Regions from separate parts of the Staphylococcus lugdunensis genome, predicted to be linked through region 3. Evidence: a T-box and tRNA genes for the amino acid it is inferred to sense, from the RefSeq annotation. Region 3 holds a T-box; the other regions hold tRNA genes.
What was found. The T-box of region 3 lies ahead of AL499_RS00700 (valine--tRNA ligase). A T-box ahead of a tRNA ligase gene usually reads a tRNA of that ligase, here a tRNA-Val.

Region 1: it encodes a tRNA-Val, which carries the amino acid that the T-box ahead of AL499_RS00700 (valine--tRNA ligase) is inferred to sense. The anticodon was not compared.
Region 2: it encodes a tRNA-Val, which carries the amino acid that the T-box ahead of AL499_RS00700 (valine--tRNA ligase) is inferred to sense. The anticodon was not compared.

The regions. Positions count from the first base shown of each region.
Region 1 is NZ_CP014022.1:2,316,118-2,320,226, forward strand. Features, by position in the region: rRNA gene AL499_RS10780 (23S ribosomal RNA) at 1-983, shown strand, start outside; rRNA gene rrf (5S ribosomal RNA) at 1,051-1,165, shown strand; tRNA gene AL499_RS10790 (tRNA-Asn) at 1,178-1,252, shown strand; tRNA gene AL499_RS10795 (tRNA-Glu) at 1,254-1,325, shown strand; tRNA gene AL499_RS10800 (tRNA-Val) at 1,335-1,410, shown strand; tRNA gene AL499_RS10805 (tRNA-Tyr) at 1,426-1,509, shown strand; tRNA gene AL499_RS10810 (tRNA-Gln) at 1,515-1,589, shown strand; tRNA gene AL499_RS10815 (tRNA-Lys) at 1,593-1,665, shown strand; gene cdaA (diadenylate cyclase CdaA) at 1,802-2,608, shown strand; gene AL499_RS10825 (CdaR family protein) at 2,610-3,542, shown strand; gene glmM (phosphoglucosamine mutase) at 3,566-4,109, shown strand, end outside.
Region 2 is NZ_CP014022.1:1,245,264-1,249,372, reverse strand. Features, by position in the region: gene lysS (lysine--tRNA ligase) at 1-1,001, shown strand, start outside; rRNA gene rrf (5S ribosomal RNA) at 1,411-1,525, shown strand; tRNA gene AL499_RS05915 (tRNA-Val) at 1,537-1,612, shown strand; tRNA gene AL499_RS05910 (tRNA-Thr) at 1,621-1,696, shown strand; tRNA gene AL499_RS05905 (tRNA-Lys) at 1,703-1,775, shown strand; tRNA gene AL499_RS05900 (tRNA-Gly) at 1,791-1,865, shown strand; tRNA gene AL499_RS05895 (tRNA-Leu) at 1,873-1,961, shown strand; tRNA gene AL499_RS05890 (tRNA-Arg) at 1,971-2,044, shown strand; tRNA gene AL499_RS05885 (tRNA-Pro) at 2,068-2,141, shown strand; tRNA gene AL499_RS05880 (tRNA-Ala) at 2,156-2,231, shown strand; rRNA gene AL499_RS05875 (16S ribosomal RNA) at 2,353-3,903, shown strand.
Region 3 is NZ_CP014022.1:142,654-146,762, forward strand. Features, by position in the region: gene AL499_RS00690 (AbrB family transcriptional regulator) at 1-1,045, shown strand, start outside; gene AL499_RS00695 (DNA-3-methyladenine glycosylase I) at 1,224-1,784, opposite strand; T-box leader at 1,841-2,077, shown strand; gene AL499_RS00700 (valine--tRNA ligase) at 2,118-4,109, shown strand, end outside.

The DNA.
Region 1 (4,109 bases), 400 kb from region 3:
CTATAACGGTCCTAAGGTAGCGAAATTCCTTGTCGGGTAAGTTCCGACCCGCACGAAAGGCGTAACGATTTGGGCACTGTCTCAACGAGAGACTCGGTGAAATCATAGTACCTGTGAAGATGCAGGTTACCCGCGACAGGACGGAAAGACCCCGTGGAGCTTTACTGTAGCCTGATATTGAAATTCGGCACAGCTTGTACAGGATAGGTAGGAGCCATTGAAACGTGAGCGCTAGCTTACGTGGAGGCGCTGGTGGGATACTACCCTAGCTGTGTTGGCTTTCTAACCCGCACCACTTATCGTGGTGGGAGACAGTGTCAGGCGGGCAGTTTGACTGGGGCGGTCGCCTCCTAAAAGGTAACGGAGGCGCTCAAAGGTTCCCTCAGAATGGTTGGAAATCATTCATAGAGTGTAAAGGCATAAGGGAGCTTGACTGCGAGACCTACAAGTCGAGCAGGGTCGAAAGACGGACTTAGTGATCCGGTGGTTCCGCATGGAAGGGCCATCGCTCAACGGATAAAAGCTACCCCGGGGATAACAGGCTTATCTCCCCCAAGAGTTCACATCGACGGGGAGGTTTGGCACCTCGATGTCGGCTCATCGCATCCTGGGGCTGTAGTCGGTCCCAAGGGTTGGGCTGTTCGCCCATTAAAGCGGTACGCGAGCTGGGTTCAGAACGTCGTGAGACAGTTCGGTCCCTATCCGTCGTGGGCGTAGGAAATTTGAGAGGAGCTGTCCTTAGTACGAGAGGACCGGGATGGACATACCTCTGGTGTACCAGTTGTCGTGCCAACGGCATAGCTGGGTAGCTATGTATGGACGGGATAAGTGCTGAAAGCATCTAAGCATGAAGCCCCCCTCAAGATGAGATTTCCCAACTTCGGTTATAAGATCCCTCAAAGATGATGAGGTTAATAGGTTCGAGGTGGAAGCGTGGCGACACGTGGAGCTGACGAATACTAATCGATCGAAGACTTAATCAAATATATGTTTTGCGACGCAAAATCAATTTTACTTACTATCTAGTTTTGAATGTATAACATTCACTTGTCTGGTGATAATGGCAAGGAGGTCACACCTGTTCCCATGCCGAACACAGAAGTTAAGCTCCTTAGCGCCGATGGTAGTCGGACTTACGTTCCGCTAGAGTAGGACGTTGCCAGGCAAGTTATATTAATCCACAGTAGCTCAGTGGTAGAGCTATCGGCTGTTAACCGATCGGTCGTAGGTTCGAGTCCTACCTGTGGAGCCATGGCTCCTTGGTCAAGCGGTTAAGACACCGCCCTTTCACGGCGGTAACACGGGTTCGAGTCCCGTAGGAGTCATTATTTTATGGAGAATTAGCTCAGTTGGGAGAGCATCTGCCTTACAAGCAGAGGGTCGGCGGTTCGAACCCGTCATTCTCCACCATTTTAAATATAAGTCGGAGGGGTAGCGAAGTGGCTAAACGCGGCGGACTGTAAATCCGCTCCTTCGGGTTCGGCAGTTCGAATCTGCCCCCCTCCACCATTTTATGGGCTATAGCCAAGCGGTAAGGCAACGGACTTTGACTCCGTCACGCGCTGGTTCGAATCCAGCTAGCCCAGCCATTAGAGCCATTAGCTCAGTTGGTAGAGCATCTGACTTTTAATCAGAGGGTCAGAGGTTCGAATCCTCTATGGCTCATTGTTTGCACTTTCTCTCAGGAAAGTGCTTTTTTTATTTTTATCAAAAATTTTGACATAAATTATAGTGTTCATATGACAGTTATTATAATGATTGGTATAATTAATATCATGAAATTGAAACCGGAGGAGATGTCATGGATTTTTCTAATTTTTTTAGTAATCTAAGTACTTTAAAAATTATAACAAGCGTACTTGACTTGATTATTGTTTGGTACGTTCTCTATCTTCTCATTACTGTCTTTAAAGGAACTAAAGCGATTCAACTGCTCAAAGGTATAGTTGTTATTGTCATCTTTCAACAAATTAGTAAAGTGCTTAATTTGACAGCAACTTCTAAGTTGTTTGACATTGTCATTCAATGGGGAGTACTTGCCCTTATTGTTATCTTCCAGCCTGAAATAAGACGTGCACTTGAACAATTAGGTAGAGGAAGTTTGTTTAAACGCTATACTAATACTTACAGTCGTGATGAAGAGAAATTAATAGAAGCTGTTTCGAAAGCTGTGCAATATATGGCTAAAAGACGTATAGGCGCTTTGATTGTTTTTGAAAAAGAAACAGGCTTACAGGATTATATTGAAACGGGAATTCCTTTAGATTCAGATATTTCACAAGAGCTATTAACGAATGTGTTTATTCCTAATACTCCGTTGCATGATGGTGCAATGATTATTCAGGGAACTAAAATTGCCAGTGCTGCAAGTTATTTACCATTATCTGATAGCGCAAAAATATCTAAAAGTTTAGGTACAAGACATCGTGCTGCAGTCGGAATTTCTGAAGTTTCTGATGCTTTCACCGTGATTGTATCTGAAGAGACGGGGTCTATTTCAGTTACTTTTGATGGAAAGTTGAGACGAGATATTTCAAATGAAGTATTTGAAGAACTACTAGCTGAACATTGGTTTGGCTCACACTTTCAAAAGAAGGGTGTGAAATGACATGTTAGAAAATAAATGGGGCTTACGTTTTGTAGCATTTATATTGGCACTATTTTTCTATTTATCTGTGAATAATGTATTTGGAAATATTTTTAGTAACAATGACTTATCTCAAAATTCATCCAAGACGATTGAAGATGTACCTGTTCAAGTAATTTATAATACAAAAAATTTGCATGTAACTAAAGCACCAGACACAGTTGATGTAACGATTTCAGGACCTCAATCTAAATTGCTTAAAATTGAGAACGCAGATGATATTAAAGTTGCAGTAGATTTGTCTAAAGCAAGAGCAGGTAATTATAAAGAAGATTATGTGGTAAAGGGATTAAGCAATGATATTAATTATAATGTGAAGCCTAAGCAAGCACATGTAACTTTAGAAGACAAAGTGACGCGTACAATGCATGTCACGCCTGATATTAGTAATAACGATATTGCTGGTAACTATAAAGTAAGCGAAGAAAAGGTATCTCCTGAAACTGTGAAGGTTACAGGTGGTAAAGAACAGTTAAATCAAATTGCTTATTTAAAGGCAACATTTAGAAATGCCAATAAAATTGATAAAGATACAACAGATATTGCTGACATAGCGGCTTTTGATAAACAATTAAATAAATTAAATGTTACAATTCAACCAGACAGCGCTAAATTAAGTGTAAAGGTTAAGCCGTATTCTAAAAAAGTTAAAGTAAATGTTAAAACGGTTGGATCTTTACCAAATAATGCAAAAGTACAGAACATCAAACTTGATGATGATGAAGTCGAACTATTTGGCAACCGAGATGATTTAGCAAATATCAAAGAAGTTACAGCTGAAATAGATTTAGATGATGTTAAAGAAAATACGAGTCAGACCGTGAAATTTAAATTGCCTGATCATGTGTCGAAACTTGACCCGAGTGAAACAAACGCAGAAATTACAATAAATTAATAAAAAGTAGAGGAGTATTTTTGATGGGGAAATATTTTGGTACAGATGGAGTAAGAGGTATTGCAAATAAAGAATTAACACCAGAACTCGCCTTTAAATTAGGGCGTTATGGTGGCTATGTATTAGCGCATAATGAGAATGAAGCGCATCCTAAAGTTCTAGTAGGTAGAGATACGCGTGTATCTGGAGAAATGTTAGAAGCTGCTTTAATTGCAGGATTAGTCTCAATCGGAGCAGAAGTTATGAGATTAGGTGTGATATCAACGCCTGGTGTTGCATACTTAACAAAAGAAATGGGTGCTGAATTAGGCGTCATGATTTCAGCATCACATAATCCTGTTGCAGATAATGGTATTAAGTTTTTTGGTTCAGATGGTTTTAAATTGTCAGATGATCAAGAAAACGAAATTGAAGCCCTATTAGAACAACAAAATCCTGAATTACCTAGACCAGTGGGACAAGATATTGTACATTATTCTGATTATTTTGAAGGAGCACAAAAATATTTAAGTTTCTTAAAATCAACAGTAGATGTTAATTTAGAAGGTATGAAAATTGCGTTAGACG
Region 2 (4,109 bases), 1.1 Mb from region 3:
ATCTAGATTTAATTACAAACAAAGAAAGTACGCAAACGTTCATTCATCGTAGTAAAATCATTCAAGAAATGCGTAACTATTTAAATAATAAAGGATTTTTAGAAGTAGAAACACCAATGATGCATCAAATACCTGGTGGAGCTGCTGCACGTCCATTTGTAACACATCATAATGCCTTAGATGCAACTTTATATATGCGAATAGCTATTGAATTACATTTAAAACGTCTTATTGTAGGTGGCTTAGAAAAAGTATATGAAATAGGTCGTGTGTTCCGTAACGAAGGTGTCTCAACTCGACATAACCCAGAGTTTACAATGATTGAACTTTATGAAGCATATGCAGATTTCCACGATATTATGGATTTAACAGAATCACTCATTCGCCATATTGCACAAGAAGTATTTGGCTCAGCAAAAGTTCAATACAATGGAGAAGAAATCGATTTAGAATCATCTTGGACAAGATTGCATATTGTAGATGCAGTTAAAGAAGCTACAGGTGTAGATTTCTATCAAGTAAAATCAGACGAAGAAGCAATAGCATTAGCTAAAGAACACGGTATTGAAATTAAAGAAAACATGAAGTATGGACATATCTTGAATGAGTTCTTTGAACAAAAAGTTGAAGAAACACTTATTCAACCAACATTCATTTATGGACATCCAATCGAAATATCACCATTAGCGAAGAAAAATCCGGAAGACCCAAGATTTACAGATCGTTTTGAACTATTTATTGTTGGAAGAGAACATGCAAATGCCTTCACAGAACTAAATGACCCAATCGATCAAAGAGAACGCTTTGAAGCACAATTAGTAGAAAAAGCACAAGGTAATGATGAAGCACATGAAATGGATGAAGATTTCATTGAAGCATTAGAATATGGTATGCCGCCAACAGGTGGATTAGGAATCGGAATTGATAGACTTGTGATGTTATTAACAGATTCACCATCTATTCGTGATGTACTATTATTCCCATATATGCGACAAAAATAAATGATAGCAACAGATTTGTACAAAATACAAGTACGACACTGATAATCGAATATACGAAATAAATGCCCGAAGCAAATTAAGCTTTGGGCATTTTAAATATACAATTCATATCGCACTTAAATTAATAATCTTAGTTGTGAAGAAAAAATATATAAAAAAAGAATAGATTTTAACGTGCAGATATGATAACATTTATCGAGTGTCAAAGAGAAAAAATGATGAATGATATATCATGAAAAAATATATAAAAAACAATTGACATGACTAATGATGTGTTGTAACATATAAAAGTCGTCAATTTCATGGACGTGAAATTTAAACGCAATGTAAATCAATTTTAAACAAAGTGTAAAATTGACTATTGAAACGTTTGAATAAAGTTAGTAAAATTAGTAAAGTAAGCTATTTGTCTGGTGACAATGGCAAGGAGGTCACACCTGTTCCCATGCCGAACACAGAAGTTAAGCTCCTTAGCGCCGATGGTAGTCGGACTTACGTTCCGCTAGAGTAGGACGTTGCCAGGCAATGATGAATCGGAGAATTAGCTCAGCTGGGAGAGCATCTGCCTTACAAGCAGAGGGTCGGCGGTTCGAACCCGTCATTCTCCACCATTTGAATAGCCGGCCTAGCTCAATTGGCAGAGCAACTGACTTGTAATCAGTAGGTTGGGGGTTCGATTCCTCTGGCCGGCACCATCTTTTGAGCCATTAGCTCAGTTGGTAGAGCATCTGACTTTTAATCAGAGGGTCAGAGGTTCGAATCCTCTATGGCTCATTACGATTTATATAAGCAGAAGTAGTTCAGCGGTAGAATACGACCTTGCCAAGGTCGGGGTCGCGGGTTCGAATCCCGTCTTCTGCTCCATTATTTTGCCGGGGTGGCGGAACTGGCAGACGCACAGGACTTAAAATCCTGCGGTGAGAGATCACCGTACCGGTTCGATTCCGGTCCTCGGCACCATTTTATAAAGCGCCCGTAGCTCAACTGGATAGAGCGTTTGACTACGGATCAAGAGGTTATGGGTTCGACTCCTATCGGGCGCGCTTTTTATAAACATAATTTAATACGGGAAGTAGCTCAGCTTGGTAGAGCACTTGGTTTGGGACCAAGGGGTCGCAGGTTCGAATCCTGTCTTCCCGACTTCTTGAATAAATGGGGGCTTAGCTCAGCTGGGAGAGCGCCTGCTTTGCACGCAGGAGGTCAGCGGTTCGATCCCGCTAGTCTCCACCATTATTTTTTAGAAATGAACATTGAAAACTGAATGACAATATGTCAACGTTAATTCCAATAATGTAACGAAACGTTACAAAGATTTAATTAGTATTTATGAGCTAATCAAACATCATAATTTTTTATGGAGAGTTTGATCCTGGCTCAGGATGAACGCTGGCGGCGTGCCTAATACATGCAAGTCGAGCGAACAGATAAGGAGCTTGCTCCTTTGACGTTAGCGGCGGACGGGTGAGTAACACGTGGGTAACCTACCTATAAGACTGGGACAACTTCGGGAAACCGGAGCTAATACCGGATAATATGTTGAACCGCATGGTTCAATAGTGAAAGATGGTTTTGCTATCACTTATAGATGGACCCGCGCCGTATTAGCTAGTTGGTGAGGTAACGGCTTACCAAGGCAACGATACGTAGCCGACCTGAGAGGGTGATCGGCCACACTGGAACTGAGACACGGTCCAGACTCCTACGGGAGGCAGCAGTAGGGAATCTTCCGCAATGGGCGAAAGCCTGACGGAGCAACGCCGCGTGAGTGATGAAGGTCTTAGGATCGTAAAACTCTGTTATTAGGGAAGAACAAACGTGTAAGTAACTGTGCACGTCTTGACGGTACCTAATCAGAAAGCCACGGCTAACTACGTGCCAGCAGCCGCGGTAATACGTAGGTGGCAAGCGTTATCCGGAATTATTGGGCGTAAAGCGCGCGTAGGCGGTTTTTTAAGTCTGATGTGAAAGCCCACGGCTCAACCGTGGAGGGTCATTGGAAACTGGAAAACTTGAGTGCAGAAGAGGAAAGTGGAATTCCATGTGTAGCGGTGAAATGCGCAGAGATATGGAGGAACACCAGTGGCGAAGGCGACTTTCTGGTCTGTAACTGACGCTGATGTGCGAAAGCGTGGGGATCAAACAGGATTAGATACCCTGGTAGTCCACGCCGTAAACGATGAGTGCTAAGTGTTAGGGGGTTTCCGCCCCTTAGTGCTGCAGCTAACGCATTAAGCACTCCGCCTGGGGAGTACGACCGCAAGGTTGAAACTCAAAGGAATTGACGGGGACCCGCACAAGCGGTGGAGCATGTGGTTTAATTCGAAGCAACGCGAAGAACCTTACCAAATCTTGACATCCTTTGACCGCTCTAGAGATAGAGTCTTCCCCTTCGGGGGACAAAGTGACAGGTGGTGCATGGTTGTCGTCAGCTCGTGTCGTGAGATGTTGGGTTAAGTCCCGCAACGAGCGCAACCCTTAAGCTTAGTTGCCATCATTTAGTTGGGCACTCTAAGTTGACTGCCGGTGACAAACCGGAGGAAGGTGGGGATGACGTCAAATCATCATGCCCCTTATGATTTGGGCTACACACGTGCTACAATGGACAATACAAAGGGCAGCGAAACCGCGAGGTCAAGCAAATCCCATAAAGTTGTTCTCAGTTCGGATTGTAGTCTGCAACTCGACTACATGAAGCTGGAATCGCTAGTAATCGTAGATCAGCATGCTACGGTGAATACGTTCCCGGGTCTTGTACACACCGCCCGTCACACCACGAGAGTTTGTAACACCCGAAGCCGGTGGAGTAACCATTTGGAGCTAGCCGTCGAAGGTGGGACAAATGATTGGGGTGAAGTCGTAACAAGGTAGCCGTATCGGAAGGTGCGGCTGGATCACCTCCTTTCTAAGGATATATTCGGAACATCTTCTACGAAGATGCGGAATAACGTGACATATTGTATTCAGTTTTGAATGTTTATTAACATTCAAATAAATCGTTTTAAAAGAGAGCGTTTGACAAATAATACTATTTGCCAATGCTTCATTTAAAATTGATTGTTGTACTTTGAAAACTAGATAAGTAAGTAAATTAGATTTTACCAAGCAAAA
Region 3 (4,109 bases):
TCTTTTAACAACAGCAATCATCGTGAGCTTAATATTATATTTTGCACATGTACTGTTACCATTTATGTTTGGTCCTATTATTGCTGCTATAATTGTTGTTAAATTTTTAAAATTAAATGTAAAGTGGCCATTCTGGTTTAGCCAAGTCGGGCTGATTTTATTGGGTGTTCAAATAGGATCGACATTCACAACAGAAGTTATTAATGATATTAAAGATGACTGGACAACAATTATCATTGTTACTGTATTACTCATCGCATTATCTTTAATTATCGCATACTTTTTTAAAAAGATAGCACGTGTGAATACTGAAACTGCAATATTAAGTGTAATTCCTGGAGCACTTAGTCAAATGCTCATTATGGCAGAAGAGAATAAGAGGGCTAATATACTTGTTGTGAGTTTGACACAAACTTCACGTGTTATTTTCGTTGTCATTCTTGTACCGCTTATTTCTTATTTATTTAGTAGCAATCAAACAGCTACGCAAAGTATTAGTCATGCAAAGCCATTAACGCAGGTACTCCATTTTCCAGAGATTATATTGATAATCATGGCAATTGCACTTGTTTATTTTATAATGGCAAAAATCAACTTTCCTACTAAACAGTTATTAGCACCTATCATGGTATTGATTAGTTGGAATTTAATTACGCATATCACATTTACCTTAGATAATTATATTTTAGCATCAGCTCAAGTTATATACATGATAAGAATCGGATTGCAAATAGCTCAATTACTTGGTGATTTGAAAGGTCGTATTGCGATTGCAATCATTTATCAGAATGTATTATTAATTATCAGTGCTTTTATCATGGTTTATTTCGTTCATTTATTTACCAATGATTCTATAAATGAATTATTCTTAGGTGGTGCGCCTGGAGGTATGAGTCAAATTGTTATTGTGGCTATAGCTACAGGTGCTGATGTAGCAATGATTTCAAGTTTTCATATCTTTAGAATCTTCTTTATTTTATTCATAGTTGCACCGATTATTAGTTACTTATTGAAATTGAGTTTGAAAAGATATGACAAGAAATAAGAGTGGGGCATAAATTCCAAAATAATAGCACAGAGATGTTTTGACATAAATCATCTTTGTGCTTCTTTTATTATCAATACTTCGTATGGTATATCTGAGTTTTCATAGGTTGCTATCCAGTCAGCCCAAGTTGTCTTATGAATAAAATCTATAACATTATTGTACTAGATTGTTATCGTCATTTATGAACAGGTTTATGTGGACAATCTTTTAAATGAGCATCATACATCCCTGATGCTTCAAGGAATGAAAACACAGTAACAGGTCCCAAGAATTTGAAACCATATGACTTTAAATCTTTTGAAAGCTGTGTTGCTCGTTCATCTACAGTTATTCTGTCAGACGCATGCTTATAATGTAAGTCAATGGGGTGACCGCCAACGTATGACCATAGAAACTGACTAAAACTACCAAATTCTTTTTCAATGTCTAAATATCCTTTAGCCTGTGAAATGATTGCTTCTAATTTTTTGCGATTATGAACAATATTGGGAAAGCTCATTAGCTTATCAATATCGCTTTCAGTCATTTGTGCTACTCTTTGAGGCTCAAAATTATGAAATGCTTCACTGTATGCGTCTTTCTTTTTTAAAATAGTTAACCAGGAAAGTCCGGCATGTTGAGATTCTAGTGCCAGGAGCTTGAACAAGGCTTTACTATCATATAAAGGTTTTCCCCATACGTTATCATGATAATCTAAATAAATAGGATCTTTCGTGCTAAATGCGCACTCATTCATAAATATACCTCCAAGAGATTGACTTATAGCGATTTCCATTATACTATAATTAAGAAGCAAAATATATGTTTGGGAAGAGTAAGTATGAATGGTAATTCAGAGAGCATATGGTTGGTGAGAATATGCATAGCGTTCTTACTGAAGGTAGCCCACTAGATCTTTTATTGAACAGTAATATTAAGTAGATAAAAGCGTGTTTGAGCGTTAATCATAATTAAGTGCAAGAATTAAGTTTGATTTTATAGAACTTTTTTCTTGAATTTAGGTGGTACCACGGAAATTCCGTCCTATATATATTAGGACGGTTTTTTTATTTCAAGGAGGTCATTATTGATGAAAATGGAACCTAAATATAATCCGCGAGAAGTAGAATCAGGTAGATATGATGAATGGGTCAATAGCGGATATTTTAATACATCTACGGATAAGTCAAAAAAACCATATACGATTGTTATTCCACCACCAAATGTAACTGGGAAATTACACTTGGGACATGCTTGGGATACAACCTTACAAGATATCATTACACGTATGAAACGTATGCAAGGTTATGATACGTTATATCTACCTGGCATGGATCACGCTGGTATAGCTACACAAGCTAAAGTTGAAGCGAAACTTAATGAACAAGGCATCTCTAGACATGATATTGGAAGAGAAAAATTTTTAGAACAAGCTTGGGAATGGAAAGAAGAGTATGCCTCATTTATACGACAACAATGGGCTAAATTAGGACTAGGTTTAGATTATAGTCGTGAACGTTTTACCCTAGATGAAGGATTAAGTCAAGCTGTTAAAAAAGTTTTCGTTGATTTATATAATAAAGGTATCATATATCGTGGAGAACGTATTATAAATTGGGATCCTAAAGCACGTACAGCATTATCAGATATAGAGGTCATACATGAAGATGTTCAAGGGCATTTTTATCACTTTAAATATCCTTATGCTGATGGGGATGGTTACATTGAAATTGCTACAACCCGGCCGGAAACGATGTTAGGGGATACTGCGATTGTTGTAAACCCTAATGATGAACGTTATAAAGATGTTATAGGTAAAACTGTTATCTTGCCTATTGTTGGTCGAGAATTGCCAATTTTAGCAGATGAATATGTTGATACTGAATTTGGAAGTGGTGCTATGAAAGTTACTCCGGCTCACGATCCAAATGACTTTGAAATTGGTCAACGTCATCACCTAGATAGTATTATTGTGATGGATGAAACAGGTGCCATGAATGACCAAGCAGGAAAATACCAAGGGTTAGATCGTTTTGAATGTCGTAAGCAACTTGTAGAAGATTTAAAAGCATTAGATTTAGTAATTAAAATTGAAGATCATATGCATTCGGTAGGTCATTCAGAACGCTCCGGTGCAATAGTTGAACCATATTTATCCACACAATGGTTTGTAAAAATGAAACCATTAGCACAGCGCGCGTTAGACAATCAAAAAACAACAGATCGCATTGATTTCTATCCACCACGATTTGAGAATACATTTAATCGATGGATGGAAGAAATTAGAGATTGGACAATTTCTAGACAATTATGGTGGGGTCATCAAATCCCAGCTTGGTATCATAAGGAAACAGGTGAAATTTATGTTGGTGAACAAGCGCCAAAAGATATAGAAAACTGGGAACAAGATGAAGACGTTCTAGATACATGGTTTTCTAGTGCCTTATGGCCTTTCTCAACATTAGGCTGGCCTAACGAAAGTGCAAATGATTTTAAACGTTATTATCCAACTAATGCATTGATTACCGGATATGACATTATTTTCTTCTGGGTGGCTCGAATGATTTTCCAAGGTTTAGAGTTTACCGAACGACGACCTTTCCAAGATGTATTATTACATGGATTGGTGCGCGCCGAAGATGGTCGTAAAATGAGTAAATCACTTGGCAATGGTGTTGACCCGATGGATGTAATCGAAGAATATGGCGCAGATAGCTTACGTTATTTCTTAGCGACGGGTTCATCTCCAGGTCATGATTTAAGATATTCTACTGAAAAAGTTGAATCTGTATGGAACTTTATCAATAAAATTTGGAATGGTGCACGGTTTAGCTTAATGAATATTGGTGAAGATTTTGCTGTAGAAGATATTGATTTATCTGGCAACTTATCACTAGCTGATAAATGGATTTTAACGCGTTTAAATGAAACGATAGAAACGGTGACTGATTTAAGTGACAAATATGAATTCGGTGAAGTAGGTCGCGTATTATATAACTTTATTTGGGATGAATTCTGTGATTGGTATATAGAAATGAGTAAGATACCAATGAATGGTGCAGACGAAGCGCAAAAACAAACA